One region of the Nitrobacter sp. MLSD-S21 genome, then DNA from elsewhere that is predicted to be linked to it. Evidence: predicted binding sites of a transcription regulator. Region 1 holds the regulator's gene; each other region holds the start of a gene.
What was found. Region 1 encodes PhoB, which activates phosphate uptake and scavenging genes when phosphate is short. Its sites were predicted from a motif close to TGTCATNNANCTGTCAT; they were not measured.
Positions count from the first base shown of each region.

Region 2: AC1RT6_RS03940 (RNA degradosome polyphosphate kinase) is a predicted target of PhoB. The motif match lies at 3,376-3,392, and genes of this name have one in related genera.
Region 3: AC1RT6_RS00150 (PhoX family protein) is a predicted target of PhoB. The motif match lies at 9,296-9,312, and genes of this name have one in related genera.

Region 1 is NZ_JBXASZ010000002.1:344,697-355,089, reverse strand. It holds gene AC1RT6_RS07425 (ATP-binding protein) at 1-678, shown strand, start outside; gene pstS (phosphate ABC transporter substrate-binding protein PstS) at 804-1,829, shown strand; gene pstC (phosphate ABC transporter permease subunit PstC) at 1,957-2,946, shown strand; gene pstA (phosphate ABC transporter permease PstA) at 3,029-3,874, shown strand; gene pstB (phosphate ABC transporter ATP-binding protein PstB) at 3,871-4,689, shown strand; gene phoU (phosphate signaling complex protein PhoU) at 4,723-5,439, shown strand; gene phoB (phosphate regulon transcriptional regulator PhoB) at 5,461-6,165, shown strand; gene AC1RT6_RS07390 (GcrA family cell cycle regulator) at 6,415-6,921, opposite strand; gene AC1RT6_RS07385 (aspartate aminotransferase family protein) at 7,377-8,588, shown strand; gene argF (ornithine carbamoyltransferase) at 8,585-9,511, shown strand; gene AC1RT6_RS07375 (coiled-coil domain-containing protein) at 9,584-10,393, opposite strand, start outside.
Region 2 is NZ_JBXASZ010000001.1:774,621-785,013, reverse strand. It holds gene ppx (exopolyphosphatase) at 1-1,095, opposite strand, end outside; gene AC1RT6_RS03940 (RNA degradosome polyphosphate kinase) at 1,103-3,304, opposite strand; gene AC1RT6_RS03935 (P-loop NTPase family protein) at 3,455-4,135, opposite strand; gene AC1RT6_RS03930 (CDP-alcohol phosphatidyltransferase family protein) at 4,200-4,742, opposite strand; gene purM (phosphoribosylformylglycinamidine cyclo-ligase) at 4,913-5,986, shown strand; gene purN (phosphoribosylglycinamide formyltransferase) at 6,011-6,664, shown strand; gene AC1RT6_RS03915 (YjbE family putative metal transport protein) at 6,797-7,624, opposite strand; gene ndk (nucleoside-diphosphate kinase) at 7,663-8,085, opposite strand; gene AC1RT6_RS03905 (DUF6481 family protein) at 8,366-8,713, shown strand; gene AC1RT6_RS03900 (acetyl/propionyl/methylcrotonyl-CoA carboxylase subunit alpha) at 8,872-10,393, opposite strand, start outside.
Region 3 is NZ_JBXASZ010000001.1:30,859-41,251, reverse strand. It holds gene AC1RT6_RS00190 (hypothetical protein) at 1-136, opposite strand, end outside; gene AC1RT6_RS00185 (class I SAM-dependent methyltransferase) at 251-943, opposite strand; gene AC1RT6_RS00180 (glycosyltransferase family 4 protein) at 974-2,029, opposite strand; gene AC1RT6_RS00175 (RMD1 family protein) at 2,694-3,479, shown strand; gene AC1RT6_RS00170 (glutathione S-transferase family protein) at 3,686-4,312, opposite strand; gene AC1RT6_RS00165 (CYTH and CHAD domain-containing protein) at 4,577-6,091, shown strand; gene AC1RT6_RS00160 (DUF6894 family protein) at 6,274-6,513, opposite strand; gene AC1RT6_RS00155 (hypothetical protein) at 6,797-7,156, shown strand; gene AC1RT6_RS00150 (PhoX family protein) at 7,263-9,254, opposite strand; gene AC1RT6_RS00145 (nuclear transport factor 2 family protein) at 9,537-10,010, shown strand; gene AC1RT6_RS00140 (L,D-transpeptidase) at 10,231-10,393, shown strand, end outside.

The DNA.
Region 1 (10,393 bases):
CGCACGCCTCTCGCTGCGCTCTCGGGGTTCATCGACACGCTGCAAGGTCCTGCGCGCGAGGATGCCCGGGCACGAGAGCGGTTTCTTGGCATCATGCACGCGCAGGCGGCGCGGATGGCACGGCTGATCGACGATCTCTTGTCGCTGTCGCGGGTCGAGCTGTCGGCGCATGTGCGTCCAGAGACGATTGTCGATGTTGTTCCGATCGTACGAGAGGTCGTCGACGGACTTGAGCCGCTGGCGGCGGAGCGTCATGTCGAGATCGAGGTCGCATTGCCCGAGGCCTCGGTGCGGATCTGCGGCGATCGTGAGGAGCTGCTGCGGCTATTCGAGAACCTGATCGAGAACGCGCTGAAATATGGCGCGTCCGGCGGCAGGGTCATGGTGTCGTCGATGCTCGGCGTCTCGCCGGAGGGCGCGCCGGAATTCCGGGTGGTGGTGCGGGATTTCGGTCCTGGCATCGCGCCTGAGCATTTGCCGCGCCTTACCGAACGCTTCTATCGGGTCGACGTCGGCGACAGCCGGGCTCAAGGCGGCACAGGCCTCGGCCTGTCCTTGGTGAAACATATTCTCAACCGTCATCGCGGTCGGCTCCTGATCGAGAGCGTGCCCGGTCATGGCGCGAGCTTTACCGCTTGTTTTCCACAGGCGCAGAACGCGACGGAAGCTGAAAATTAAATCATTTCAGATGCTTGGATGTGTCATGCCACTGTCGTCAAACTGTCGTAAAAGCAGCATCGGCCGTACCTAGAAGGGGCGATGAGCGCAACCGCGCTCTCTGCTCAATGCGAGGGAGATCGCGCATGAATTTCTTCCGGGTCATCGCCGCCGCTGGCCTCGTCGTCGCCTCTGCGGCTGTCTTTTCGGTTCCGGCGAAGGCAGCCGATGTCACTGGCGCGGGCGCGACCTTCCCGTTTCCAGTCTATTCCAAATGGGCTGATGCCTACAAGAAAGAGACCGGCAACGGTCTGAACTATCAGTCGATCGGGTCGGGCGCCGGCATCAAGCAAATTCTTGCCAAGACGGTGACCTTCGGCGCGACCGACGCGCCGCTGAAGGCCGACAAGCTCGAGAAGGATGGTCTTGTGCAGTGGCCGATGGTGATGGGAGCGATCGTACCCGTCGTGAATGTCGAGGGCGTGAAGCCTGGTGAACTGGTTCTTTCGGGCGAATTGCTCGGTGATATCTATCTCGGCAAGGTCACGAAGTGGGACGATCCTGTGATCGCGAAACTCAATCCGGGCGTCAAGCTGCCTTCGGCTCCGATCGCGGTGGTGCATCGTTCGGACGGGTCAGGCACCTCGTTCAATTTCACCAACTATCTGTCCAAGGTGAACGCGGAGTGGAAGTCCAAGGTCGGCGAGGGCACCGCGGTCGAATGGCCGGCGGGTGTCGGTGCCAAAGGCAATGAAGGGGTTTCCGGCAATGTCGGCCAGACCAAGAACTCGATCGGCTATGTCGAATACGCCTATGCCAAGCAGAACAAGCTGACTTATGTCGCGCTCGTCAACAAGGCCGGCAAGGCGGTGCAGCCGACCATCGCTTCCTTCCAGGCCGCGGCCGCCAGCGCCGATTGGGCTCACTCGCCGGGATACTACGTCATCCTGACGGATCAGCCGGGCGAGACTTCCTGGCCAATCACAGCCGCGACGTTCATCCTGATGCACAATGAGCCGGCCGACAAGGCGGCCTCCGCTGAAGCCATCAAGTTCTTCAAATGGGCGTTTGAGAAGGGCGGCAGGATGGCTGAGGAACTCGACTACATTCCGATGCCGGACTCGGTCGTCGAGCAAATCAAGAAAACCTGGACCTCCGAGATCAAAAGCTGATCTTGGGTAGTAGAGGAGCGCCAGAGCGCTCCTCCACTAGTTTTTGACTGGTGCAAAAAAGCTGTCTCCGTATCCCGGGCATGATGCTTTGCGAGACATACAGGACATAGGAATAGGCGTGACGGAAATAGCCCTTCATGGCAGCGCGGTGGAGTCGGCGGACCGCTATGATCGAACCCGCGCTCTGAACGCATTCAGGTTCGGGGATCGCGCGTTCTACTGGACCACGCGCATCAGCGCGATGCTCGTTCTGATGTTGCTTGGCGGAATCATCATTTCGCTGGTCGTGGGATCCTGGCCTGCGATTGTGGAGTATGGAAGCGGGTTCCTGACGACGCAGCGCTGGGCGCCGTCCGCCGAGCCGCCGGTGCTGGGCGCGCTGAGTCCGGTGTACGGCACCGTCCTGACCTCGGTCATCGCCATGATGATCGCTGTCCCGGTCGGAATCGGAATTGCTGTTTTCCTTACCGAGCTGTGCCCGCTGTGGGCGCGCCGGCCGATCGGCATGGCGATTGAGCTGCTCGCGGGCATTCCTTCGATCATCTACGGCATGTGGGGCTTCTTCATCCTCGGTCCGATCCTCGCCAACACGGTGCAGCCCTTCTTCATAGACCTATTTGAAGGTGTGCCGGTCCTTGGTGCGATCTTCGGCGGTCCGCCGTCGTATCTGAGCCTGTTCAACGCGTCGCTGATCCTCGGGATCATGGTGCTGCCTTTCATCACCGCGATTTCGCGTGACGTATTCGCAACCGTGCCGCCCGTCCTGAAAGAGGCGGCCTATGGCGTCGGCTGCACCACCTGGGAAGTCGTCTGGCACGTTGTGCTGCCCTATACGCGCGTTGGCGTGATCGGCGGCGCCATGCTGGCGCTCGGCCGTGCGCTCGGCGAAACGATGGCGGTGACATTTATTATCGGCAACTCGTTCCGCATCTCGCCATCGATCTTCGCGCCCGGCACGACGATTTCCGCAGCGATCGCCAGCGAGTTCGCGGAGAGCGACGGCTTGCATCAGTCGAGCCTGATGCTGCTCGGTCTGCTGTTGTTCGTTCTGACGTTCTTTGTGCTCGCTGCAGCGCGGCTGTTGCTGTTGCGGTTGGAGAAGAAGGCAGGGAAATAGGCATGGCACGGAAGAACGGAACCCGGTTTTTCCCGACAAACGAATTCGTTTGTCCAGCGATTATGCCTGTTCAGGTCAAGCCATGAATCCGATCTATGCGTCCCGCCGCCGTCGAGACGTTATCGTCCGCGCCCTCTGCTTTGTTGCCGCCGCATTCGGTGTCTCCTGGCTCGGGCTCATTCTGTTCACGCTGTTCTATAACGGTCTCGCCGGGATGAGCTGGCAGCTTTTCACCCAGAACACGCCGCCGCCCGGCGCGTCCGAAGGCGGTCTGCTGAACGCTCTTGTCGGCTCCATCATCATGACGGTGATAGGTGTGGGGGTAGGTGCGCCGATCGGGATGTTTGCGGGCACCTACCTCGCGGAATACGGCAAGCACGATCGCCTCGCGCCGGTCATTCGCTTCATCAACGACATCCTTCTCAGTGCGCCTTCAATCATCATCGGTTTGTTCGTATACGGCGCGGTGGTGGTCCCGATGGGAGGATTCTCGGCGCTCGCGGGGTCACTAGCGCTCGCCGTGATCGTCATTCCGATCGTGGTGCGCACCACCGAGGACATGCTGAGCCTGGTGCCGAACTCGCTGCGCGAGGCGGCCTCCGCGCTCGGCTTACCGCGCTCGCTCGTCATCAAGCGCATCGCCTATCGCGCCGCGCGAACCGGCCTGATCACCGGCGTGCTGCTTGCCACCGCGCGCGTTGCCGGCGAGACCGCGCCGCTGCTGTTCACCGCCTTGAGCAACCAATTCTTCAGCATGGACCTGACCAACCCGGTCGCTAACCTTCCTGTCACCATCAACAACTTCGTGCAGAGCCCTTACGTCTACTGGAAAGAACTGGCGTGGAGCGCCGCGCTGTTGATCACCTTGGCGGTACTGGCGCTGAACATCATTGCGAGGTTGATGGGCTCTGAGAGGATCGCAAAATGACCCACGGTTCCGTCGCCGCCTCAGGCTCGGCTGCTCCACCGCCGGTGATTGATCCGGTCATTCCGGTGAAGATCGACGCTCTTAACCTCAATTTCTATTACGGCCAGCATCATGCGCTAAAGAACGTCAACCTGTCGATCGCCGGCAACCGCGTGACGGCTTTCATCGGCCCCTCGGGTTGCGGAAAATCGACCCTGCTTCGCATCTTCAACCGCATGTACGACCTGTACCCCGGCCAGCGCGTCGAAGGACGCGTGTTATTGGACGACGCCAACATCCTGGACCCCAAGCTCGATCTTAATCTTTTGCGCGCCAGGGTCGGCATGGTGTTCCAGAAGCCGACGCCGTTTCCGATGACGATCTATGACAACATTGCGTTTGGCATCCGCTTGTACGAGAGGCTGCCGAAATCGGAAATGGACGATCGGGTGGAAAAGGCACTGCGGGACGGCGCCTTGTGGAACGAGGTCAAGGACAAGCTCAATGCGAGCGGACTCAGCCTTTCCGGTGGTCAGCAGCAGCGCCTGTGCATCGCGCGGACCGTTGCGGTGCGGCCCGAGGTGATCCTGTTCGATGAGCCGTGCTCGGCTCTCGACCCGATCTCAACGGCCAAAATCGAAGAGCTGATCGATGAGCTGAAAAGGCACTACACCATTGCGATCGTTACCCATAATATGCAGCAGGCGGCGCGCGTATCGGACTACACCGCGTTCATGTATCTCGGCGAGATGATCGAATTCGGTCCGACCAACAAGCTGTTCACATCGCCCTTAGATCGCCGCACCCAGGATTACATCACCGGCCGTTTCGGCTGAGGCTGCCTGCGGAGACGCGAGGAGAATTTTGATATGGCTTTCGAACACACCGCCAAGGCGTTCGACGACGACCTCCAGGAGCTGACGCGGCTGGTGTCCGAAATGGGCGGACTAGCTGAACGGCAGATCGTGGAATCCCTGGACGCGTTGATCCGCCGCGACGTTGCATTGGGTGCTCGCGTCGTGGCCGCCGATGCCGAAATCGACAAGCTGCAGCGTATGATCGAGGAACGCGCCATGCTGACTATCGCTCGGCGACAACCGATGGCCGTGGATCTGCGCGAGATCGTCGGCGCCATGCGAGTTGCTATCGATCTGGAGCGCATCGGCGATCTCGCCAAGAACATGGGCAAGCGCGTGGTTGCGATCGACAGCGATTTCCGCCCGCTGAAACTGATCCGCGGTCTCGAACATATGACCGATCTCGTGCGGTCCCAGGTCAAGTCGGTGCTCGACGCTTATGCGGCGCACGATCTGCCTTCGGCGATGGCAGTCTGGAAGGGGGACGAGGAGGTGGATGCTATCTGCACCTCTTTGTTCCGCGAACTCCTGACTTACATGATGGAGGATCCGCGGAACATCGGGTTCTGCATTCATCTCATGTTCTGCGCCAAGAACATCGAGAGAATCGGCGACCACGCCACCAACATTGCCGAGACGGTGTTCTACATGATCGAGGGTCAGCAGATTCTCGACAAGCGTCCCAAGGGGGATATGACTGGTTTCGCATCGGCGACTCCACAGAACTGAAACGGGATCAGGCGAGACACGATGGGTGCACGCATTCTGGTAGTGGAAGACGAGGAAGCGTTGACGACGCTGCTGCGTTACAATCTTGAAGCCGAAGGTTATGAGGTCGAAACGGTAACGCGGGGCGACGAGGCGGATACGCGGCTGAAAGAGCGCATCCCCGATCTTGTGGTGCTGGACTGGATGTTGCCGGGCCTGTCCGGCATCGAGCTATGCCGCCGGCTGCGGGCGCGTCCCGAAACCAAGCAGCTTCCGATCATCATGCTCACCGCTCGCGGTGAGGAGAGCGAGCGGGTGCGGGGGCTTGCGACCGGCGCCGACGACTACGTGGTCAAGCCGTTCTCGGTGCCGGAGCTCCTGGCGAGGGTAAAAAGCCTGCTGCGGCGCGCGAGTCCGGCGCGGCTGGCATCGATCCTGATTTTTGGCGACCTAGAGCTCGACCGCGATAGGCACCGCGTTGCGCGTTCCGGTCGTTCGATCGATCTTGGCCCGACCGAGTATCGGCTGTTGGAGTTTTTTCTCGAGCATCCCGGCCGGGTGTTCAGCCGCGAGCAATTGCTCAACAGCGTCTGGGGCCGTGACGTCTATATCGACGAGCGTACCGTCGACGTTCACATCGGACGACTGCGCAAACTGCTCAGTCCGGGTGGTGAGGCGGATCCGATCCGCACGGTGCGTGGTGCAGGCTACGCGTTGGACGAGCAGTTCGCGAGCGCGACTGAGTAAGCGGGGATAGCTGAACAGCGTCGATAATTGTCGTGATGCTGCGCTAGAGCATTTTGTTTTTGATTGAATCAGAAACGAAGGTCTAGATGCTGTTTTGACGCGTTTCCTTCACGCGAACCGGCATCGACTTCACTCGAAAACGCTATAAAGCGTCAACCGCGGCTTCCCGCAGATCTACGATCTGCTTGGACGCAAAACGAAATGGCCGGCTCAAGCCCGGCTATGACGAGATTTGAAGTTACGCTGTGATTACCGCGCCTTCGGCGCTTGGCGGCGACGGTCAGCGGCGGGCTGATAGGCGATGCGCGAGTGGTGCGCGCAATAAGGCAGGCCGGTGAGAGCCTTGCCACCGCAGAAGAAGAATTCCGGACTCGAGGGGTCGCCAACCGGCCAATGGCAAGTGGCTTCGCTGAGTTCGAGTAGCGATAGCCGCTGGCTCATAGGCACGACATTGTCGTAGGCGATCGGGTCTGGCTCGAGTTCAATCTCGAAGGCTTGCGCGAGCGCGGTATTTCCCCGGGAGACAGGGCGGGACACCCGCATCATGTGCTGGGCCGGACGGGCCTTGCGCGGCCGCGGCACCGTTGACGAAGGGCTCTTGGCGCGGCCCGATAGACCCAACCGGTGCACCTTGCCGATCACCGCGTTACGCGTCACGTTGCCGAGTTCGGCGGCGATCTGACTTGCGGAAAGTCCCGCTTCCCAAAGTTTCTTCAGTTGTTCGACACGGTCGTCGGTCCAGGTTATCACCGTCATCGCACATTGTTCCCTTGTTTAAGGCGTGCCCCCCGCAAGGCCGCGCACCTGAAGCGCCCCCTGAGAAACTCGTGTCGGCAGAATCCCTTAACCCTCGCCGGGCGGGAAAACGCCCGGGCGCTTACGCTGAGAACAGGGACCGATCGAGGATCAAAACGCCGCACGAGATGTCGTATTCGACAAGCCTAAGGCTACAATATGCCGTGACTCACGCGCAAGAGTCGGGCCTTACGGCGTCCACATGTTCTGCAAGAAAATGAGAGAATCGGCTCATTCTGCGACTTTCCCGCATCACCGAAGCACAAGTGGAATATTGACAGTAATCGCCGCGCACCTAGAATAACCGTCGCGTGCCGCCTTGAAAGGCGGCACATTTCGTTTCCGGGGCTGACAGTTCGTTGGTCGCGCCACAGCGCAGCCGAGCCGTTCCGCTTCCCATCAACCGGCAAATCGTCATGACTACAGCAGCGGCGTCTCATCTATTGCCCGTTTTCGCAAGGGCCGATCTTTCATTCGAGAGCGGCGAGGGAGCCTGGTTGCTTGGCTCCGACGGCGGACGCTATCTCGATTTCACCAGCGGCGTTGCCGTGAATGCGCTTGGCCATTGTCACCCGCATCTCGTCGCCGCGCTTCAGGCGCAGGCGGCAAAGCTCTGGCACGTCTCGAACCTTTTCAAATCGCCCGACGGCGAGCGTCTGGCGGCACGGCTCTGCGACCAGAGCTTTGCCGATTTCGTCTTCTTCGCCAATTCCGGCGCAGAGGCGGTGGAGTGCGCCATCAAGGTCGCGCGCCGTTATCATGCCCACAGGGGCAATCCGGAACGCTATCGGATGGTCACCTTTGAAGGCGCCTTCCATGGCCGCACGCTGGCGATGCTGGCTGCCACCGGCTCGAAAAAATATCTCGAAGGATACGGGCCGCCGGCGGACGGCTTTGACCAAGTGCCGCTCGGCGATATCGAAGCCGTAAAGAAGGCGATCGGTCCTGAGACCGCCGGAATCCTGATCGAGCCGTTGCAAGGCGAAGGTGGCGTGCGCGAGCCGCCCCACGCGTTCTTCCGAGCGCTGCGTCAGCTTTGCGACGAGCGTGGCCTGCTGCTGGTTTTTGACGAGGTGCAGACCGGTATGGGGCGCACCGGCGATCTCTTTGCCTACAAGCGCATTGGCGTTGCGCCGGATGTGATGTCATTGGCGAAGGCGCTCGGCGGCGGTTTTCCGATCGGCGCCTGTCTTGCGACCGCGGAAGCCGCTTCCGGCATGACGCCTGGCTCGCACGGTTCGACCTTTGGCGGTAATCCGCTAGCGGTTGCGGCGGCCAATGCCGTGCTCGACGTGATGCTTGAGCCTGGCTTCTTCGAGCGGACCCGAAAGATGTCGCTGCTTTTGAAACAGAAGCTGGCTTCGGTCGTCGATCGATACCCTGATGTGCTTAGCGATGTGCGAGGCGAGGGGCTTCTGATTGGCCTCAAGGCCGTGGTCCCATCGGGCGATCTGGTCAGCGCGCTACGTGAGGAAAAGCTCTTGACCGTTGGCGCCGGCGAAAACGTTGTACGCTTGCTGCCGCCGCTGATCATCGGCGACGCCGAGATCGACGAGTCGGTGCGGCGGCTGGAGCGGGCCTGCGTCAGGCTGTCCGGCGCATCCGCCAAGAAGGAAGCCGCGCAATGAGCAAGGCGCCACGGCATTTTCTCGATCTGTTCGACGTGCCGAGGACGGAACTGCGCGCGATTCTCGACGCCAGCGTCGCGATGAAGAAGCGACGCAAGGAGGGCCGGATCGCCGACAGGTCGCTCGAAGGCAAGACGCTGGCGATGATCTTCGACAAGCCCTCGACACGCACCCGCGTGTCGTTCGACGTCGGCATGCGCCAGCTCGGTGGCGAGGCGATCATGCTGACCGGGGCCGAAATGCAGCTCGGACGCGGCGAGACCATCGCTGATACCGCGAAGGTGCTGTCACGCTTCGTCGATATCATCATGATCCGCATCCTCAGCCACGACGCGCTGACGGAACTGGCGACCCACGCAACCGTGCCCGTCATCAACGGACTGACGCGGCGATCGCACCCCTGCCAGGTGATGGCCGACGTGATGACTTTCGAGGAACACCGCGGGCCGATCAAGGGCCGTACCGTGGCGTGGACCGGCGACGACAACAACGTGCTGGCGTCGTGGGCGCACGCGGCGGAGCGCTTCAGCTTTAATCTCAACATCGCGACTCCGCCGGAGCTTGCACCGAACAAGCTGCTGAAGGACTGGATCAGATCGAGCGGCGCGCCGATCAGGCTCGTCACGGATCCGGAAGCGGCGGTGCGCGGCGCAGACTGCATCGTCACCGACACCTGGGTGTCGATGGGCGACAAAGACGGCGAGCACCGTCACAATCTGCTCAAGCCTTACCAGGTCAATTCAAAGCTGATGCGGCTCGCAAAGCCGGACGCGCTGTTCATGCACTGCCTGCCGGCGCATCGCGGCGACGAGGTCACCGACGAGGTAATTGACGGACCGCAGTCGGTGGTGTTCGACGAGGCCGAAAACCGGCTGCACGCGCAGAAGGGCATTCTGGCCTGGTGTCTCCACGCGGCGGGATAGCGGAGCGGTTTCGGCCGGTGTTTTAAGGAGGCGGCCAATTTAAGGAGGCGGCCAAGCCTGATGTAACGCGAGCTAGCCCGGCCGGCGTCCCGCGCGGGGGGCATGAGATTCCAGAGCACGGATGCGGTCGGCCAGCGTGCTAACCGGAATCGCTCCGTTACCCGCCGAGCCATTGACCGTTTTCGTGGCTTTGGCGGGACCCGTAGCTGTTGCCGTCAGGATGGCTTCGATCGGGGAATCCGGCCCTTCGATGGTCATGGCCAGCCTCGCGACTTCGGCGGCGATGTCATTAATGTGCTCCCGCAACAGCGCGTTTTCCATCTGCTCGACCGTACCGGACTCCGCCTGACGCTGGAGCACGTTGATGTCGCGCTGCAATTTGGTTCGCTCGTCGTGGGCAGCGCGCAGCGCCCGTTCGGTCGCCAGTATTTCGTTGCGCAGCCCATCGATGAGCGGAGACTTACCGCCGTTTAGCGACGCAATCTCGTCGCGTAACTCACTGTTGGCGCGTTCCGCGGCAGCTTTGACTCGCCGCAACTCACTGTTCTTCGTATTTCGCTCGGCAAGCGCCGTGGTCTGCGCAGCGAAGTCGGCTTCGAGTTCTCTGACCCGACCGCCGAGCCTTTCCGCGTCCTTGGTTTTGTCGATGAGCTGGCCGTCAATCTTGACGATGCGCTGGCTTAGATTCTCGACGTGTTTGCGTGCCTCGTCGCGCTCCCTGGCCGCGACTGTTGTTTGGCCGCGCTGTTGCTCGAGTAGTGTATTCGTAGCGGCGAGTTCGTTTTCGATATCGTTGAGGCGGCTCTGCAATCGCTCGATCTGCGCGCGTACGACGAACAGTTCGGCTTGCCGGCCTTCGGCAGTCAACGAGCGGTCCGACAA
Region 2 (10,393 bases), on a different contig from region 1:
AAGCAGGCAAGCGGCGTGACGCAGCCGGCGATCGTCTTCGGTCTCATGAAGTTTCGCAATCTGGAACAGTCGATCAGTCCATTGGATCAGTTCCTCGGCATGGCGTGCGGAACGTGAGAGCAAGCCGTTCAGCGACTGCGCGGCGCAGATTAATCCATCCCGCGAGCGGTCAGCGGCCGGCAGCATCGAATAAAGCAGACCTTCGCGGACACCATAGGTCGAGAACACGATGGTTTTTGGCTTCGCAATCCGGATGATATGTTCCAGGACGAGAGCGGCATAAGTCAGCAGCGGCTGGCGCGCCTCGGCAACGGCCTCGATATCTGCCAGCGTCTGGGAAGCCGCTAGACGACGCAGCCGCCGGACGAAATCGAGCGCGTCTGCTGCGGGAATGGAATAGCCGTGCATGACGCGAAGTGGATAACCGCTCTGGATGATGTGAATGCGAGCTAACGCTCGCCACGTCCCGCCGATCGCGTAAAAGGTACGGCCCTGTCCGGTCTTTAGCGGCACCGCGCCGGCAAGCGCGGCTTTTACGATTCGGTCTGCGCGCTTCAACGATTTCTTCGACGCATCCTGCAATGCGAGACTGCCCAGCGGGAGCGTTATTCCACGACCGATGCGATGACCGCGCACGTCGGTCAATTCCAACGAACCGCCACCGAGATCCCCCACGATCCCGTTCGGTTTGTGGACGCTGGAAACCACGCCTAGCGCTGCGAAATAAGCCTCCCGCGATCCCGACAGGATTTCAATCGGCACACGGCAGATGCGTTCAGCCTTGGCTATGAAATCAGGACCATTTGTGGCATCGCGGCAAGCGGCGGTTGCGATGGCGTAGACGCGACCGACCTTCATGACCCTGCACAGGGCGTGAAAACGCCGCAGCGAGGTCAGCGCCTTGTTGATCGGATCCTGCGCGAGCAACCCGGTGGATTGCACCTCGCGCCCGAGCCCGCACGATGCTTTCTCGTTGAAAATCGAAACGAGGCTCCGCTGCAACGCTTCATAGACGACGAGACGTACGGAATTGGAGCCGATATCGATAACAGCGACGCTGGAGCCAGGCTTGCTTGGGCGCGGATATTCTCGCACAGGCCTCCTATGCGGGTGACTGCCGCTCTGCGCGACGCGTGAGGCGGCGCGGCGAAGATTCCTTGAGCGACTTTCCACGGCCGGACAGACTCGGATTCGTCATGAAATAGTTATGCAGGTTGAAGGGCTCCTCGCCCTTCGCGGCCTTCATACGCGTTGATGATCCATCCGGCAACAACTGCCAACTCTGTTCAGTATCCTTCAGGTTCGCGACCATGATCTGCTCGAGAACCTGCTGATGCACCGTCGCATTTTGTAAGGGGCATAGTACTTCGACGCGGCGGTCGAGGTTGCGCGGCATCATGTCCGCAGACGAGATATACACAGCAGCCTTTGGGCCGGGCATCGGTTGCCCCATTCCAAAACAGTAAATTCGTCCGTGTTCAAGAAACCTGCCGATGATTGATTTGACGCGAATGTTTTCCGACAATCCGGGAACTCCGGGTCGAAGGCAGCATATGCCGCGCACGATCAACTCGACAGAAACGCCGGCCAGGGATGCTTCATACAGGGCGTCGATGATATCGGGATCGACCAGCGCGTTCATCTTCATCCAGATCGCGGCCGGTTTGCCGTTACGGGCAAACGTGGTTTCGCCTCGAATATGATCGAGAATCCGGTTTCGCAATGTCAGAGGCGATACGGCCATTTTTTCGATATCGCTCGGCTCGGCGTAGCCCGTGATGTAATTGAATACGCGCGCCGCATCACGGCCGATAATCGGATCCGATGTAAAATAAGACAGGTCGGTGTAAATGCGCGCGGTCACGGGGTGATAGTTTCCAGTGCCGGTGTGGACGTAAGTCGCGAGACTACCGCCTTCCCGGCGTACAACCAGCGACAGCTTGGCGTGCGTCTTCAGCTCAAGGAAGCCGTAAACCACTTGGGCGCCGGCGCGCTCGAGATCGCGCGCCCATCGGATGTTGGCCTCTTCGTCAAAACGCGCTTTGAGTTCAATGAGCGCCGTAACCGACTTACCAGCCTCCGCGGCCTCCACCAGCGCCCGCACGATCGGCGAGTTGTTGGAGGTGCGGTAGAGCGTCTGCTTGATCGCGACCACGTCAGGGTCGCGCGCAGCCTGCTGCAAGAACTGCACGACGACGTCAAACGATTCATAAGGATGATGAACAATCAGGTCTTTCTGCCGGATTGCAGCGAACACGTCGCCGCCGTGATCGCGCACCCGTTCCGGGTGGCGCGGGACGTACGGCACGAATTCAAGGTCTGACCGATCGAGCCGTGTGAGTTGCGACAGCTCGTTCATGGCCAGGACGCCATCCACCAACAATACTTCGTCGTCGGCCGCCGATAACGCTCGCTGAACGAATGCCCGTAGCTCAGCCGGCATTGCGGCTTCGATCTCGAGCCGGATGACGGAGCCGCGGCGGCGGCGTTTCAATGCGGTCTCGAACAGGCGAACCAGATCCTCCGCCTCCTCCTCGATCTCCAGTTCGGAATCCCGGATGATGCGAAACGCGCCCTGTCCCTTGACGGTGTAACCTGGAAACAGTCGGTTGATGAACAGGCTGGTGGCGCCTTCAAGCGTGATCAATCTGACGGGGTCGTCCTTGCTGGCCGGCGGTAGCCTCAGAAACCGGTCGATCTTGCCCGGCATACGGATCAACGCATTCATCGGCTTACCGTCAGAGGTGCGCGCGAGCTGTAGCGCGATGGTGAAGCCGAGACTTGGAATGAATGGAAAGGGGTGGGCCGGATCGATAGCGAGCGGCGTCAGCAAGGGGAAAATATTGTGCAGGAAGTGATCCGCAATCCAGCTTCGCTCGGCTTTGGTGACGTCCTTGCCATCGATCAGGACGATCCCGACTTCGGTCAGCACATTACGGAGATCTCGCCAGATCGCCTGTTGATCGCTCGCGAGCCTTGAGACCGTCTCGTTGATGAGAACAAGTTGCTCCGACGGCGGCAGCCCGTCCGGGCTGCGCTCGGTAATCCCTTCCCGGACCTGCGCCTTGATACCGGCAACGCGAACCATGAAGAACTCGTCAAGGTTATTGGCGGAAATCGACAGAAAGCGGACGCGTTCGAGCGCGGGGTGGCCGGGATTGACGGATTCTTCAAGTACGCGACGATTGAAATGCAGCCAGGACAGCTCCCGATTGATGAACCGTTCCGGGCTGGTGCGGATTGCGGAGTCCAGTTGCGGCTCCCGCCTTTTTTCTTCGGTAGCAATAGTTTGAGCTGAATCCATTGATATGACGGTTCCGTATCTCGTTGGTCGTGCGGGCACGGCGGCGCAGCTGCAAACCATGGGCCAGCTCAATGACCTTTCCATGACATTTGATGTTACGGAAGGTCGTGACGTCAAGGGTGAGCCGGAGGGATGCGGAGCCGTATGGCTTCAGTCCTGATTACGCAGCAGTTCGGCGGCGAGCGCGCGAGTCACAGGTCTGCCAAGCCGTAACGATTCGGTATCGAGTTGTTCGACGGCGAGGCGAGCGGCAGCAAATGATCGTTCGGTCCGGGTTGCGATATAATTGACGACCGCTTCGTCGATGTTCATTTGGCGGTCCGCGGAGAACTTCACGATCAGCGCCCGGAATAGCTGATCGTCAGGCGGCATCAACGTCACGACCGGCACCGCGCGGAGTCGCGAACGGAGATCACGCAACCTGATCTCCATCGCGGCCGGAGTGACTCGCGCCGTGATCAGCACGAACGCGGCCTCTTCACGGGCGAGATTTATCAGGTGAAACATTGCAAGCTCGTCGAAGGCTTGCGGATTAATGTCCTCTACGACGAGCGCCCCTGTCGCCAAAGCAGCTGGTACTGTCGCCGCAGTTAGGCTTCGCGCGCTTATGGAGCGCGCGCCCGCCTGCTCCGCCCAGATCGTCGCGAGATGGCTTTTGCCGCAACCTTCGGGCCCGGCCAGCAACATGATCCTGTTCGGCCACTCCGGCCAGCTCTCAATCAGCGATAGCGCCGCCGCGTTCGCGTGACCTTCCAGAAAGTCGTCCCGCGAAAAGCTTTCAGCGTGCGGCAGCGCGAATGCGAGCTGACGGGAGGGGGAGCGGTCTGCCACGCATCTACTCCACTACAAACTCTACACCGGACCACCAGCACCAACTTGCGCGCACCGTGCCATCTCATTTCGGATCGATGGTGCTCATGTGACGCACCCACTCAACGAGATAGAAAGAGACGGAAACCAGGGTCAAGACCGCAATGGCGACCATCAGAAGGGTATCATAGGGCGAGGAATCAAATCCGAATCCCAGCGCCGCCAGCACCAACGCCGCGAACCCGACCTGTGCCCCCGTATTGAGCTTCGAAACCAGCAGCGGCTTCATGGGCACCGGCTTGTTGAACAGCCACGACACGATCACGGCCCCGACGATCATGATGTCGCGCGAGACCACCAGGATAACGAGCCAAATGGGAACGGCCCCCAGGATGCCGAGCGTCACGAAGATCGAGACCAGCAGCGCCTTGTCGGCCAGTGGATCCAGAAGCGCGCCCAGTTCACTTGCCATATTGAAGCGCTTGGCTAAAAACCCGTCCACCGCATCGCTGATGCCGGCAACCACAAAGATGGCAAACGCGATTTCCATCTGATTGGAGGCGATAGCCCAGATAATGACTGGCACGAGCAGAATGCGGCCGAGCGTAATGATATTTGGAATACTCACGCGACGTTTCCCAGGCTCCGGATGGTTTCCGCACAAAACCTTCGGGAGACAAGGCTTTGCCGCAGGGATCGGCCCTTGTCTACATAGTATATGCGGACAGCCCGTGCGAGCCATTGCGCAAGTCCGCAATCCGACGTAACCAGCCGGAAAATGTCTTCGAGCGCTGCTGCATGACCGACAAGAACGATGGCCTTACCTATGCCGGGGCAGGTGTCGATATCGACGCCGGCAACCGGCTGGTTGACCTCATCAAGCCGATGGTTCGCGCGACCGCTCGCGCCGGCGCGGATGCTGAGATCGGTGGGTTCGGCGGGCTGTTTGATCTCAAGGCCGCGGGATTTACGGACCCGATTTTGGTCGCGGCCAACGACGGGGTTGGAACCAAGGTCAAGATCGCAATCGAAACCGGTATTCACGACACCATCGGCATCGATCTCGTCGCCATGTCCGTCAACGATCTCGTCGTGCAAGGTGCGGAGCCGTTGTTCTTCCTTGATTATTTTGCCTGCGGCAAGCTTGATCCCGAAACGGCCGCGGCGATCGTGGCCGGGATCGCGGAAGGGTGCCGGGAGGCGGGTTGCGCTCTGATCGGCGGCGAAACGGCTGAAATGCCGGGCCTCTACAAGGAGGGTGACTATGATCTTGCCGGCTTCGCAGTCGGCGCGGCGGAACGCGGCGCCCTGTTGCCAGGCCGCGATATCGCTGCCGGAGATGCGGTGATCGGACTTGCGTCGTCCGGCGTGCATTCCAATGGCTATTCGCTGGTCCGCAAGATTGTCGAAGTTTCGGGAACCGCCCTCGCCGCTCCAGCGCCTTTTGCCCCGGTTACGACCTTGGGAGGCGCGCTGCTAACCCCTACCCGGCTTTACGTCAAATCCTGCCTGCGCGCGATCCGCGAAACCGGCGCGGTGAAAGGGCTTGCCCACATCACCGGAGGCGGCTTCACCGACAATATTCCTCGCGTACTGCCCGAAGGACTCGGTGTGCGGATCGATCTCGCCAGGTTGACGGTACTTCCGGTGTTCAAATGGCTGGCGCATCAGGGCAGCATAGCCGAACGCGAAATGCTTCGAACCTTCAATTGCGGTATCGGAATGATCGCGATCGTGCGCCGTGATGCGGTTCAGCAAGTCGTGGACGTGTTGGCGCAGGCCGGTGAACGCGTTTCGTTGCTCGGTGACGTGATCGTCGCGGGCGATGAAGGCCGTGTCATTTACGAGGGCCACCTCGATCTCGCGATGTAGAACGCCCCCGCAGGGAATGAGAGCATGAAACGCCGTGTCGCCATCCTGATTTCCGGACGCGGATCGAATATGATGGCGCTGGTGGAAGCCGCGAAAGCCGCGAACTTTCCGGCTGAGATCGCGGTCGTCATTTCCAATAAGGCCGACGCGGCGGGCCTCGCCAGAGCTGGAGCAGTCGGCATCGAGACCCTCGTCATTGAAAGCAAGCCATTTGGCAAGGATCGCGTGGCGTTCGAGGCCAAACTGCAATCCGCTCTGGACGACAAGCGCATCGAATTCATCTGCCTCGGCGGTTTCATGCGGCTGTTCACTGCTGAGTTCGTCCAACGTTGGCATGGGCGAATGCTCAACATCCATCCCTCGCTGCTTCCATCATTCCGAGGACTCGACCCCCACGGTCAGGCCCTGCGCGCAGGCGTGAAGATCTCTGGCGCCACGGTTCATTTCGTTGTTGCGGAAACAGATGCCGGCCCCATCATCATGCAGGGCGCGGTGACCGTCCGCGACGACGATACAGCTGAGATACTGGCCGCACGCGTGCTGGAGATCGAGCATCGTATCTACCCGGATGCGCTGCGGCTGGTCGCGGGTGGTGGCACGCGACTGGATGGCGACATCTGTAATACGTCGGCAAAGGCCAGTCTGGACGATAGCCTGATCTCGCCGTTGGTGATCTGACCAAGTTCTGTCGGATCAAACGAGTCCAACACGCCTCTCGCGACCGGGGAGCACATTGCCGAGCCGACCGCGGGATCGCGCCCAACTACGCCGGAGACCGGCCCACGTGTCGCCACCAAATCTATCCACGCTTTAGAAGCGCTTATCGGCGGCCCACGTGCGATTGCGCCAGATCGCCCCGGCGATCAGTACGATCATAACTCCTAGTACGCCACACAATACCTCGCCTCCGGGTCCGCCGGAGGCAAATTGCGGTGCGATGCCGAACCACCCCAAGACTGTATCCAGAAAGGTACCCGCGCCCGTGTCGAAGAATTGATGCAGCTGTGGCGCAACCGCCGGATCGGTTGCGATGACCTCGCCCGCGATCCAGCCCAGCAACGCCGATCCGGCCCAGACCAGAAAGGGCAAATGCGTCAGAAGCATCATGATCAGCGCGGCGCCCGTCACGATCAGAGGCACGCTGACTGCCAGCCCGATGATCAGCAGCGGCACGCTGCCATTCGCCGCCGCCGCGATCGCAATCACATTGTCGAGACTCATGACGAAGTCGGCGACCACCACCACCCGAACGGCAGCCCAGAGATGGCTGGTCGCCGGGATTCCCTCTTCGCTCTCTTTCTCCGGCACCAGCAATTTGGCGGCAATCACCAGCAGCGCGAGCCCTCCTGCCAACTTGAGGTAGGGCAACCCCATCAAGGTCGTGATGATCCCGGCGAAGATGATGCGAAGGCCGACCGCAGCGCCGGCGCCAAGCACCACTCCCCAAAAACGCAGTTGGGGAGGCAGCCCGCGACAGGCAAGCGCGATCACCAGCGCGTTGTCGCCGGACAGGACAACATCGATCCAAATGATCTTGCCGACGGCGAGCCAGAATGCCGGATCATCTACATCGTTTCGAAACTGCTCGAAGGCCGATGCGATCGTCGTTAGATCGAAGACGTGCAGAAGCGAATCCAACGTCAGCTTCCCTTCGATCGAGCGCCGCCAGATCTGGCCTAGCCGACTATCTCGTTGCCGGAGAAGAACTGGGCAATCTCGATCGCGGCTGTCTCGGCGGCGTCCGATCCATGAACGGAGTTTTCACCGACCGATTTCGCATGGAGCTTGCGGATGGTGCCATCGGCCGCCTTGGACGGGTCGGTTGCACCCATGATCTCGCGATGCCTGAGGACCGCATTGTCGCCCTCGAGCACTTGCACGACCACTGGCCCGGAAATCATGAAGTCGACGAGTTCTCCGAAGAAGGGACGCGTCTTGTGCACGGCGTAAAACGTCTCGGCCTGCTCACGGGTCATGCGGATGCGCTTTTGGGCCACAACTCGCAGTCCAGCCTTTTCTATCAGGGCGTTGATCGCGCCGGTCAGGTTTCGCGCGGTCGCGTCCGGCTTGAGAATCGAAAAGGTGCGTTCAATCGCCATGATATCGTCCTTGATTCAGCGGTCGTGGGAATTGCGGCGCTTATATCGGCGTGCATCATTCACGGCAAGCGCGCTCGGCAGGCCGCCGGAGGGCTGGTAATGCGGCAAAACAACCCGCGTCGGGGATTGCGCGCACTGAAAATCGCGCGATTTTCGTGAAAATGAGCGACAATAATGGATAACAAAGCGCGCAGGCGTTTTTCACAACGCATGCGATGGCGAAGCTGCTATAAACCCCCGCACACCCTGCTATTGCGATGAACGAACAGGCTTTCGATAGATGAGTGGATTCAAGGAACCCGGCTTCGCGGACCGCCAAAAGGCGGCGCTGGAGGCCCGGAAAAATATTCTCGACAAGTTTCGCGCCAAGCCCGGTCCCGACGATCCCGCCGTAAAGCAAAGACAGGCCGAGCGCGAGGCCCAGGCGGCTGCACGCGAGAAGGCGCGGCAAGCCCGCGAAGTCGAGAAGGCCGCGCAAAAAGCCCGTGAGGCAGAGGCCGCTGCGGTCGCCGCCGCGCAACTCGCCCGGGAGAAAGAAGAAGCCGCCGCCGCCGCCGCGGCGCTTGAGGCCGAGCGCAAGGCGGCGCGCGATGCCCGCTATGCCGCCAGAAAGGGACGGAAGAAGTAGCCAGCAATTTAGCGGACGTTGGTCCCGGACCATTGCCGTATACCGGCCGGCGGCAAACTGCCGGAGACGAATCGGCCTGATGACGTGTCTGGTCTCTACCTGAGAATAGACCCTGACGGAAAAGTCACGGGGATGGAAATTCCGGGTCGTGAGACAGACTAAGCCGCGGGCTCAATGTCGGCGAGTTCGGCGCCTTCCTGCACGATATCGCCGACCTTGCATTTAAGCTCCTTCAACTTACCGGCGTAGGGCGCGCGCAAGGTCTGCTCCATCTTCATGACTTCGAGGGTGAGGATGGGTGCACCCTTCTCCAACAGCGCCCCCTCTTCCGCGAGCAACGCGACCACTGTGCCCGGAAGCGGTGCGACGATGCGATCTTCGCCGGTCTGCTCCTCATCGTCTTCGCCAAAGGGATCGACCCAGTGCAACTCGAACCGCCCATTGCGTGTCCGCAAGTAGAGTTCGCGTCCGTCGACGACGAAGACAACATGGCTTCGTATTCCATCGAGCGTGAGGATCATGCCTTCTCGGTCGTCCGCAGCAAACGCGAATGCAAGATTCTTTTTTCCTAGCCGGATTTCGTACGGGCCATTGCCATAGACGAACGTGACCGCGTGCTCGGCCTGACCCTGACGGAATACGAACCGCCGCCGACGTCGGCCGACCACCATCCAGCCCGCCGTTCGCCAGGGCGATGCCTGGTCCGTTGGAGACATCTTGCTTTCCGCCAGTAGGACAGCGGCGACGGATGCCGCGAGTTCGGTCTCGCCCGGTGCCGCTGAAGGCTGGGTCAGGTCTTGAAGATGACGCTCGATAACCCCCGTGTCGACCGCGTTGGCGCGTACGTCCGCATGCGTGACCAGCGCGGATAGAAACGGAATGTTGGTGACGACGCCGCGGACATCGGTTTCTTCGATGCCGCGGTTGAGCCGGCAGATCGCGGCTTCGCGGGTTGGTGCCCATGCGACTATTTTGGCGAGCATGGCATCGTAATTCGGCGAAACCGCATCGCCTTCACGGTAGCCGGCATCGATGCGCAGGCCATCCACCTCCGGGGGCGTATGCCACGTCTTGATGCGGCCGACAGATGGCATGAAGCTCTTATTTGGGTTCTCGGCGTAGACTCGCGCTTCGATGGCGTGGCCATTCAGTCTGATCTGGTCCTGCGTCAGCGGCAGTTTTTCGCCGAACGCGACCCGAAGTTGCCATTCCACGAGGTCGATTCCGGTGATGAGTTCGGTCACGGGATGCTCAACTTGTAGGCGGGTGTTCATTTCGATGAAGAACACGTCCTTGCCGTCAGATACGAACTCGACGGTGCCCGCGCCGACATAACTCACCGCGGAGGCGGCCTTGCGCGCGGCTTCGCATACCTTGTCGCGCTGCGCGGCGTCGAGTGTCGGCGACGGCGCTTCCTCGATCACCTTCTGGTGCCTGCGCTGTAAGGTGCATTCACGCTCGAACAAAGACACCAGATTGCCATGGCTGTCGCCGATCACCTGCACCTCGATATGCCGAGGGCTCTCAACGTATTTCTCGATTAGCATCCGGTCGTCACCGAATGCCGCCTTGGCCTCCCGCCTGGCGCTGACGATAGCCGGGGTCAGTTCCGCAGCCGAACGCACGATCCGCATACCGCGGCCACCGCCGCCAGCGGACGCCTTCACCAGAACCGGATAG
Region 3 (10,393 bases), on a different contig from region 1:
CGAATAGCAATGCATATGCAACGAGAAAGCTGAAGGCGCTGACAAAGTGCAGGCTCTGGTTGATGCGGCTGTGATGGTAAAAGCGATGGTCATCCCACCGTTGAGTGCGCAACTGCTCTCGAAAGCTCATATTCATTCTCTGTCCAGAATACGGTTTATTCGGTTTACAAGGATTCGATGTACGCAAGATGACATTATGCAAATGTCACAAGACGCGTCGCGAGGATGCGCTCGCGCGGACCTCTATCGTCTAATCAGGCGTGACTGTCGTCGTGGTTTTTCGAATACGGAGCAGCGAGAAGTGGCCGAGCGGCGGTATCGGCCGGTTCTCCACCAATTCCATTTCGGCTGCACCTGCCAACCATTGCGCATAGCGCGACCAGGTGAATTCGGCTGTCCGAAAGCCGAGAGGACGTACCACGGGCTGCAATCGACGCTCGATGAAGCGGCGCACCCCGGCATCGGCGCTGATCCGAGTCAGGATTATCAGTTCGCCGCCCGGCCGTAGCACGCGAGCGAACTCATCAAGGGCTGCTTCCGGGTTCGGTACCGCCGTCACAACATATTGCGCCATCACCACGTCGAATGAATTGTCCGGAAATTCGAGCTTCTCCGCATCCATGACCGCGAGTTCTTCGACGTTCTTTAGACCGAGATCATTGACCCTGCGTTTCGCCTTTTGCAACATCGCTTCCGAAATGTCGGTACCGAAGATGCGAAGGTGGGATGCATATTGCGGCAGCGAGATTCCCGTGCCGACGCCAACCTCAAGCACGCGCCCGCCGACCCTGTTGGTTGCCTGAATAGCCGCCTTGCGACCCTTGCTGAACACGCCGCCAAACACGAAGTCGTAAACCGGAGCCCAACGATCGTAAGCCTGCTCAACCGTCGCACGGTCGAAGTCCAACTTCTCGACGTCATCCAGCTTAAAGATTTCTGCCATGATAATTTCGATTTCCTCTTTCTCGCCTGGTTAGCCCTGCGCAGCACTGGGCGCCATCAGGCGGCCGCGAGGTCGCAATGAACGGCTCGGCTGCAATGCACTAAGATTGCCGATGAACTGCCTTGCGCTATTTTCCCAGGAGCGTTGCAAGGCAAAATCCCTACAAGCCTCGCGTGAAATCCTGAGTGCGCGGATGCAGGCGCTTCTTAAGTTCATATCCAATGCACCAACCGGAAAATCGGCAATCACATCGAGCGGACCGGTAACCGGAAATGCAGCAACAGGCGTGCCACATGCCAGCGCCTCGAGTTGCACAATGCCGAATGTGTCCGTCAGGCTTGGAAAAACAAAGACGTCAGCCGCGGCCAAGTGCGCGCTGAGTTCACGACCAGTCTTCTCGCCCAGGAACTTGACTTTCGGAAACCGGATTTCCAGCTCCGGCTTCTGTGGCCCGTCGCCGACCACTACCTTGGATCCCGGTAAGTTCAGCGAAAGAAACGCGTCAAGGTTCTTTTCGACCGCTACACGACCTACGCTCATAAAAATAGGTCTCGGCAAATCGAGCTCGGACGCACCATCGGGCGTGAATAGCTCGGTATCGACCCCTCGCGTCCAGGTTCCGAGCTTTTTGAAGCCTCTCGCGGTCAATTGCTGCCTGAGCGAGGAAGTGGCAACCATCGTCATGGCCGCAGCCGCATGAAAATGCCGGAGTACCGCATAGCTCATCGACAACGGGATGATCGAGCGTGCGGCGATGTATTCCGGGAAGCGCGTTGTATATGAGGTTGTGAAGGCCAGCTTCCGACGACAACAATAATCTCGCACCATCCAACCGACCGGTCCCTCGGTCGCGATGTGAATGGCATCCGGTGACGCCGCTTCTATCCTACGGGCAATTTCGCCGCGGCTTGGTAAGGCTACTCTCAACCCCGGATAGGTTGGAAGAGGCACTGACGGAAAGCCTTCCGGGGTCAAAAATTTGATGTCAGCTCCAAGCGCCGACGCGCTGCGGGCCAGCGACGTTAATGTGCGGACTACGCCGTTAACCTGCGGATGCCAGGCATCGGTCGCCACCAGAATTCGCATCGAGGTCTCGAGTTTTGTGATTCTCAATTCCACGACGTTCGCCCAACGATGTTTCAAGCGTATGACGCATCGACAATGGACGGTCCATCTTCCAATGCGACATTCTATCGAACATCACGGCCATTAGCTTTGCGGAGCTTTCGCTAATGGTCTGCAACTTAGACGAGCCTGCGACCTTGACCGGTCATCCAAGGCCGCAGAGACGGTTCCGAGATAAGCAAAGATCTATGCCTGCATGAAATCTGGCTGTCACGAATCATCAGTAGATCACTTCTTGGACGCTAGGTCCTCCGACCCCTTTGGGCCAGCCGCTCCCGACTTGCCCGGTGCAGCGGCTGCGCCGGGCCTTTTCTTTTGAGGCGGAACCGTGAGGCGATGGGTGACGAACGCTTCGTCTCCATTGAAGGCTTCCAAAACCTCACCACAGAGCGGGCATCGGAATTCGCCGCCTTGATTGGGCAACGACACCAACTCTAGTCGCCGGAACCCGGCTCCGCACTTCGTGCAAGCGACATCGGTTTGTCTCATGGCGCCCCTGTGTTTTATGATCGTCACAATCGCTGTCACTTCTGATGATATGCTATCGCCCTTCATAAGGTGAAAGAAAAAGCATGACGCGCGGAGACGATACGTGGTGAGCACACCAGCGGATTTCTCTGCGGAAATGGGTACGCGGGTCACCGCGCATGCCCTGTATATTGGAGACCGGATCAACACGGTGGGGTTCGAAGGCGAAGTGCTTTCGGCTCTTCCCCTCGCGATCCGGATTGGTGAGGCTCGTGTCGCTGTTTTGTTTCGCTACGGCGTCGCGGTGCTGATCGGCCTTTCACCCGAAGAAGAAGTCAACTTTTTGGAAGCGTTGAAGCCCCGGATCGGTGGCCAGCTCGCGCGTTTTGAGGAAGAAGCAGCGATTGTCACGATCACTAGTGAAACCGAGGATCAGGTTCAGGCGGGAGGTCCGCTTCAGTTGCGGGACATGTCGCCCGACAGGCTTTTAGTCGTTGCCGATGCCCTTGCGAAGAGCGTTGTGCTTGCCCATGACGAACGCGAAGTGGCAAAAGTGTTCGAGATCATCGAGCCTTTTGCAAAAGAGTTGGCAGATCGCGGACGTACTCGGCGTAACCGAAAAGGGATGCTGAAACTGCTCGGAAATGCTCTGCTGGTACAGCACCGTGTATCAGGCCGCGTTGCGGTAGCGGAAAAGCCGGATGTTTTGTGGGACCGTCCAGATCTGGAGCGGCTTTATGCACGGCTCGAAGACGAATACGAACTAAAAGAGCGCGTTGATGCGCTCAATCGGAAGCTCGCCGTAGTGGCCGAAATGGCCAACACTCTCGCTGACATCATCGATACACGCCGATCGCTGCACCTTGAACTTATTATCGTCGTGTTGATTGCGGTCGAGATTATCGTCACCTTTTATCAAATTTATGCTGCTGGAGGCCATTGATCTGCTGTTAACTCCGCTTCCCGAGGCCGCACCATCCCGATCGGTTCGGAAGCTCGCCAGCAAAGGAGCCGCGAACAGTGCAGCCGGCCTTTTGGAGACCTCAGTAAGCCAGGCGAGGTCGTTCGCCAGATCGTCGGTTCGACGGCACTAGCAGCTTTGTGGGGCACGCCCGAATGTCTCACAATGTCAGCCCGTTTTTTCCTCGCTCATCCGATCGGCTCCATGGCTTGCCGCGCGAGCGCTTGCTTCACCCCCTCGTCCGCTTCCATATGCGCGCGGTACGCTTTCAGCGCCGGATAGTTGCCGATTGACAGCGGCGTCTTCTCTATCCAGCGCGTCAGCACATAGAGGAAGGTGTCGGCGAAGGAACGCTGGCCGAGATACCATTCGCCGCCATTCTCGCTCAGAATGCCATTTAACCGCCCGTATTGATCGGCGAGTTTCTCATAGGTCTTGCGCTTAACCTCATCCTGCGCCGCCGCGCTCTCCGCAAACTTTGGAGTGTTGAAATGGCCTCCATAAGTCGCATGGACTTCCGAACTCATGTAGGCCAGCGCTTCGGCTTCCTTGCGGCCGAGCCGGCTACTGGGCGCATAGCCCTCCTTACCATAGGTGGCGCCGAGCCAGGCGAGGATCGCCGTCACCTCGGTCAGCACGTCCCCGTCTTCGAAGCGTAGCGCCGGCACCTGCCCCCGAGGATTGATAGCGAGATAATATTCCTTTTTCTGGTCGCCATAGGGAATGTTGTGGATTGCGACCGGGGCATCGAGCCACGCGACGGCGATGTTCGGAGAAAGCGAACAAGTGCCAGGCATCGTGTAGAGGGTCGGCATCTGATATTCTCCTTCTGTGCTTGGGTTCTGGCTGCGCGGGCCACGCTTGTCGATCGTATGCCAGAGTTCAATAATCCAGACGAAACCGTTGCTGCGCCGTTACCCTATCTCTCTTCGTAAGGAAATGGCTCATTTGGTCAGTGTCGAGGGCCTGAAAAGCGGACAGATCTACCGACCGACGGAGACAGCCACCCCACATAACTAGCATTAAAACGCCTCGCCATCAGAACGTTGAGTTTGGATTTGTCAGAGGATAAACAACCCGTGGGCACGGAGATCGAACTCAAGCTCGCCACGTCGAAAAACGGTCTGCACCGGGCAATGATGCTGCCTTGGCTAAAAAAGCAGGCCAGCGAAAGCGGCCGCAAGCAAGCACTCACATCGGTCTATTTCGACACCGACGATTTCGTTTTGCGCGAACACGGCGTCAGCTTGCGGGTACGCAAGGTTGACGGACATCGACTTCAAACCATCAAAGCCAATTCCAGTGCGCTTATAACGCGCGACGAGTGGGAAACAGCGATTGACCGCGATCAGCCAAATCTGGAGTTCGCTCGCGGCACTGCACTCGCGCCCCTACTGACTGCCGAGCTTACAGAGCGGCTGAGTCCCGTCTTCGAGACGCAGGTGGAGCGCGTGGTCATTCCCTTGCATTTTGGCAACAGCGATATTGAACTTGCCTTCGATCAAGGTCGCGTGGCCACCATGGATGCGAAGCTCGACCTGGCGGAAATCGAGATCGAATTGAAATATGGTGATCGGCGTGACGCGGCACGACTTGCAGAAAAGCTAGCGCGCAGCGTTCCCATCACGCTGTCCGTGGGTTCCAAGGCAGAGCGAGGCTATGCGTTGCTCGAGGGCACGCTGGATGCCCCTGTCTTTTCCGAGCCTGTCGTGATTGCGAAAAAGGCCAAGGTCACCGAAGCTTTTGTCGCGGTGAGCTTCGCCTGTCTGCGCCAGATCGCGGGGAACTATGGCGCTGTGCGGCACGGCGATCCCGAAGGCATTCACCAAATGCGGGTCGGCTTGAGACGGCTGCGCGCGTCGCTATCGCTGTTCAAGAAGATATTGCACGATGGCAAGGTCACCAAACTAAAACGAGAGCTGAAATGGCTCACTGGGCAGCTCGGTCAGGCGCGCGACTATGATGTTTTCGTCAGGAAAGCCCTGGTCTCGTATCGCGCTGAGCACAGGGATCGGCGCGAGCTCGAAATACTGCAGAATGAGCTCGAAAGAACCCGCAACGCTGGTTTCGCAACCGCGAGAGCGGCCGTTGACAGCGAACGTTTCCGTCGTCTTTTGCTGGACGTCGCGTTAAGGCTGCTCGATAGCGGGTATCACAACGACAGTGATGCTCTAGCGCGGGCTTTAGGTGGATGCCCGGCGCGGACGTTCGCGCAGAACGAGCTGGCGCGCCGTATCCGCAAGATCAACAAGCGGTTACGCAAGTTTAAGCAGCTTGATGGGCGTAGACGTCACAAACTGCGGATTGCAGCGAAGAAGGTACGGTATGGTCGCGAATTCTTTAAAGCTCTCCGTATCGGTGGCCGAAAATCCGGACGTAAGCTCGATCGCGCCCTGAAAAAGCTACTGAGTGGGCTCGGCGAGCTTAACGACATGCGGATGCATCAGCAGCAAGCACACGACTTCGCGCGATCCAGCCCCGCGGCTCAAAAGGCTTTCGCGATTGGCTGCCTCATCGGCCACGAGGAGGCTACTGCAAACGACGTACTTGCGGAGGTGATTGCGGCGGGGAAGCGCTTGCGGAAGACGGCATGACTTCTCTGCAGCGAACGAACCGGTCGCTTGGCTAAATCCGGAAGCCGCCGGTCTGTCATACTCCGGTCCGGTGGCTTCGTTGTAAGTCGGCCCACCTCTCGTTCAGGCGTAGTGGGCGCATCGCTGCCCTCCGACAGTAACCCTGCCTTCGAATCGGTTGATCGAAAACATGGCCGGTCGGGCTATGATTTCACATGAACTGTAAAGCGTGCTTGCAAGACAGGACCTTTATCGTCACGAACCTCAACTGCTAAAAGGCCGCCCTGACCGTCGATACGGCGGCTACGGATGGCATCCTTTGCAAGGTCAGCTAACGACAGCGCGGCTTCTTCCTGTGCAGAATGGGACGAAGCGAGCTCAAGCCCTTCATCATCCGGCATAAGGTCATCTCCATCGCGCACATCGAAATAGTAACGAGTCATCGGCAAGTCCCTGATCAATCGGATACAACTCTTAAGCGCCAGATTTGTTCGGCCGCGCGTGCGTCTGCGGGTGATAAGGTTCGCCAGGTTGGTAAACCTCGAAGACAACCGCGTCATGACGCCGTCTAGAGCCGCGGTGCTGACTACTTGGCCATCCCCGAAGCTGGTGCTCTGGCCGACGAAAGCGAGCCTATGCTTCGCTGATTACAAGGCCGCGAGCGGATTTCCCGACGATGCAGAAACGTCATCTCCTTGACTTGGCTGGTTACTACGATCGCTATCGATGCCGCGGGAAGCTCCCATGCAAAAGAAATTATGCCACGAGCGGATTGCAAAAGCGCTCGTTGAGAATGCGATCAACGGTGGCTTTCTAATTTCGGTCACGGGGACGCAAAGGGTTGTCGACCGATCACGGAACTTCGCCGAAATCACCAAGGCGATGTTCAGCACCGATATGGACACGCTCACACTGAATGTCGAAAAACGGCGTGTCGGTATCATCACTCTGGCTTACGGCAACGGCGATAACGGCTTGGGTGTGATCAGCGATCACACTGACGTCCCGCACATTAACCGTTTAGTTGAGCAAACTCTGAAGGAACTGGAACCGAACTCCATGCCAAATCTGCAGAGGCCGGATTAACCTCTATCGATAATCCAGGGTGGAAAAGGCGTCCTCGTGATGGATCTTCCCCATCTCGTCATCATTCGGGCATCGCCACGCAGTGGTATGAGCAGACCGATCAAGCTCAGACGATACCACCATCCTCGCGGGTAATCACAAGCGTCGCCGACCGCGGCACCGCTGAACCGCCGGCTGGCCAGTGGCTACCAAGACGTCCTTGCGCAAACTCATCGGCGCTCGTATGCGCACCTGGGTGCTGGACGTTGACGAACATGGTGCGGCCGTCCGGCGTCGTCGTCACGCCAGTGATCTCCTGCCCCAGCGGTCCTGTCAGAAATCGACGAATCTCTCCTGTCATTGGATCTGCGCATAGCATTGCGTTGTTTCCGAACGGCTCAAAGCGGCCCTTGTTCAGTGCGCAGTCGCCGATGTCGGTCTGGATCCACAATCGGCCGTTGGCGTCGAACCACAGCCCATCAGGACAAGCGAACAGGTTGTTATCGTCCAGCGGACGCCCGGTCAGGTCGCGGCCAGAAGCCTGGTCGCCACCGATGACAAACAGATCCCAGCGGAAGCTTGTCGCTGCGTGGTCAGCGCCTTCTTCGGTCCAACGCACGATATGCCCGAAATAATTCTCAGCGCGTGGATTTGCCTTGTCGACCTCATCCGGCTTGCGCTTAACATTGCTCGTGAGACTGAAGTAGACCGCGCCGGTCGTTGGCTCAATCGCACCCGATTCCGGCCGGTCCATACGGGTGGCGCCGACATGTTTCGCCGCGGCGCGGGTGTTGACCAGCACCTCGGCCTGACTGCCGAATCCGTTTTCAGACGTCAGGCCGTTCTGACCAGCCGCAAGCGCCAGCCAGTCGCCGCTCCCGTCATCATTGAACCGCGCGACATATAGCGTTCCGTCATCGAGCAGATGGCCACCGGCGCTGGCGTTGTCATAGGGCTGCGCGCTGACGAATTTGTAAATGAACTGGAACATGGCATCGTCGCCAGAATAGCAGACCAGCGGCTTGCCTTCGGTCGCCGGCGCGAAGACAACACCCTCATGTGCGAAGCGCCCCAGCGCGGTGCGCTTGACCGGTACCGCACCGGGTCGCGACGGATCGATCTCCACCATCCAGCCGAAGGCGTTTGGCTCGTTGCGATAGTCCTCGGCCGGACTTTGCGTTTTACGCGAGGCATCGAAGCGAACGAAAGCATCGTCGCCGTTGTCGGCCAGTTCCCAATGATAGCGCGTCTTGCCGCGCGGCACCCGATACTGGCTGTGCTCCCGCGGCTGATCCGGCTTGCCTTCCTTGCTGTCGTCGTTTCGAAAATACAGCGCCCAGTTCTCCTCTGCGGCAAGATAGGTGTTCCATGGTGTCGCGCTCGACGCACAATTGCCCAGCGTACCGCGTACGCAGGTGCCGTCTGGGCTGTATTTCGTTTTGACGAAGTCGCTCCCGCGCACGGGTCCAGCCAGCTCCATCGGCGTCAGCGCGGTGACTCGCCGATTGCGAGGGTCGGCGACGGCCACCCATCGGCCACCGGCCTCGCGGCGGATTCGAACGACACTGACGCCATGCGCATTCATTTCCTTGAGCGCGTCGTCAGCCGGTCGGCCGCCATCGATGAGATAAGCATCTTCGGCGCAGAGCTTGAGACCGGAGGCGGAGATGTGCATTAACCGCGGTTCGACGTATTCGTGGTTGATAACAAGCAGCCCGTCATCGGTATGGCCATCGATTGCGAAGAAGTGCATCCCGTCATGGTGACTACCGACCTGCATCGCCTGATCCTCGCCGCTGTTGTCGATCGTGAAGGCTGGCATGCGGCCCAGGATTGGCTCGCCCCATGGCAGGATGAACTGCACGCGGTATCCTTCGGGAACGGCCACCCTATCGGCACGGCTGACCGGGACTGGTTTGAAATCGAGGCGGTCCTTGGCGGCTCGTCCATCACCAGGGCGAACGAACAACGCGGCGACCGCTGTAGCCAGCGCGCCAGCGAGCACGTCCCGGCGCTTCAAACGCCGCGCGACAAGATCTCCAAAACGCGGGTTTCCAGTCTCAAGGCATGGCGGCTCATCACCGCCGTCGCCGCGAATAATCTCGATGGTTTTGCTCATCTCGGACCCCCAATAGAAGGGTTCGAAATTACCGCCGCTGTATGACAGTTAGTTCACGCCATCGATGGCAGGCGAAGATGGTTCAGGTCCATGGTTCGATAGGGACGATCTGAAAGATCAGCTTGGCCATTTGATTTGTCCCTTTTATTGTTCCAACTCCAGGGACGAACTGCTCACGACAATTCTGACAACGCTTCTGGAATTTCTGAGCACACCGGCCACGATGCCCCGACTGAAAGTCGGGCCTGCGTGCCATCGCTAACATCAACAGGAGAATTACAAATGTCCGAAGTTCGTCCGCCAGTCCCGCCGTTCACGCACGAAACCGCGGTCCTCAAGGTGCGAGGAGCCGAGGACGGCTGGAATTCCCGCAATCCAGAAAAGGTCAGCCTCGCATATACTTCGGACAGCCGCTGGCGGAACCGGAATGAGATTTTCTCCGGCCGCGACGCGATCGTCGAGTTCCTGACCCGCAAATGGGAGAAGGAACGAGAATATCGCCTCATCAAGGAATTGTGGGCATTCAGCGATTCACGCATCGCCGTGCGCTTTGCGTACGAATGGCAAGACGCGGGCGGCAATTGGTTTCGCTCTTATGGTAACGAAAACTGGCAGTTCAACGAAGCTGGCCTCATGGCTGTTCGCCATGCCAGCATCAACGACCTCTCGATCACAGAGAACGCACGCCTCTTCCATTGGACTATCGGCGCCCGCCGCCCGGATGATCATCCGAGCCTGAGTGATCTCAATCTTTGAGTCTCCTGGATCTCCTGCCTCCTCGGCCACGCACCGTGTTCTTCACGGTCGCCGATCGCGGTGAAGCGGGTTAGCCCGCTTACCGTAACTAGAGGCTGATTTTGGTTTGCCAAACGAGCATTAACGACGCCTGACGATCTCCGGCCCAAGCGGAATCGCTTCAAAGTTTATTATAATTTGCTGAGATACTTCTTCCGAGAAAATGGATCTGGGAAGAAATATGGGTAAGCGGGCCAAACGTGGAAAGACAGAGTCGATAACACTTCCGGTCGCAGGAAGAGTTGCAGTCGGCGTCGTGGCCGCTGCCGCATTGGGGTACATTTTGCTGTCTCGCCCTGCGGGGGTCGAACCAGTACGGAGGCCATCCGCGCGCTTAGTCCAGG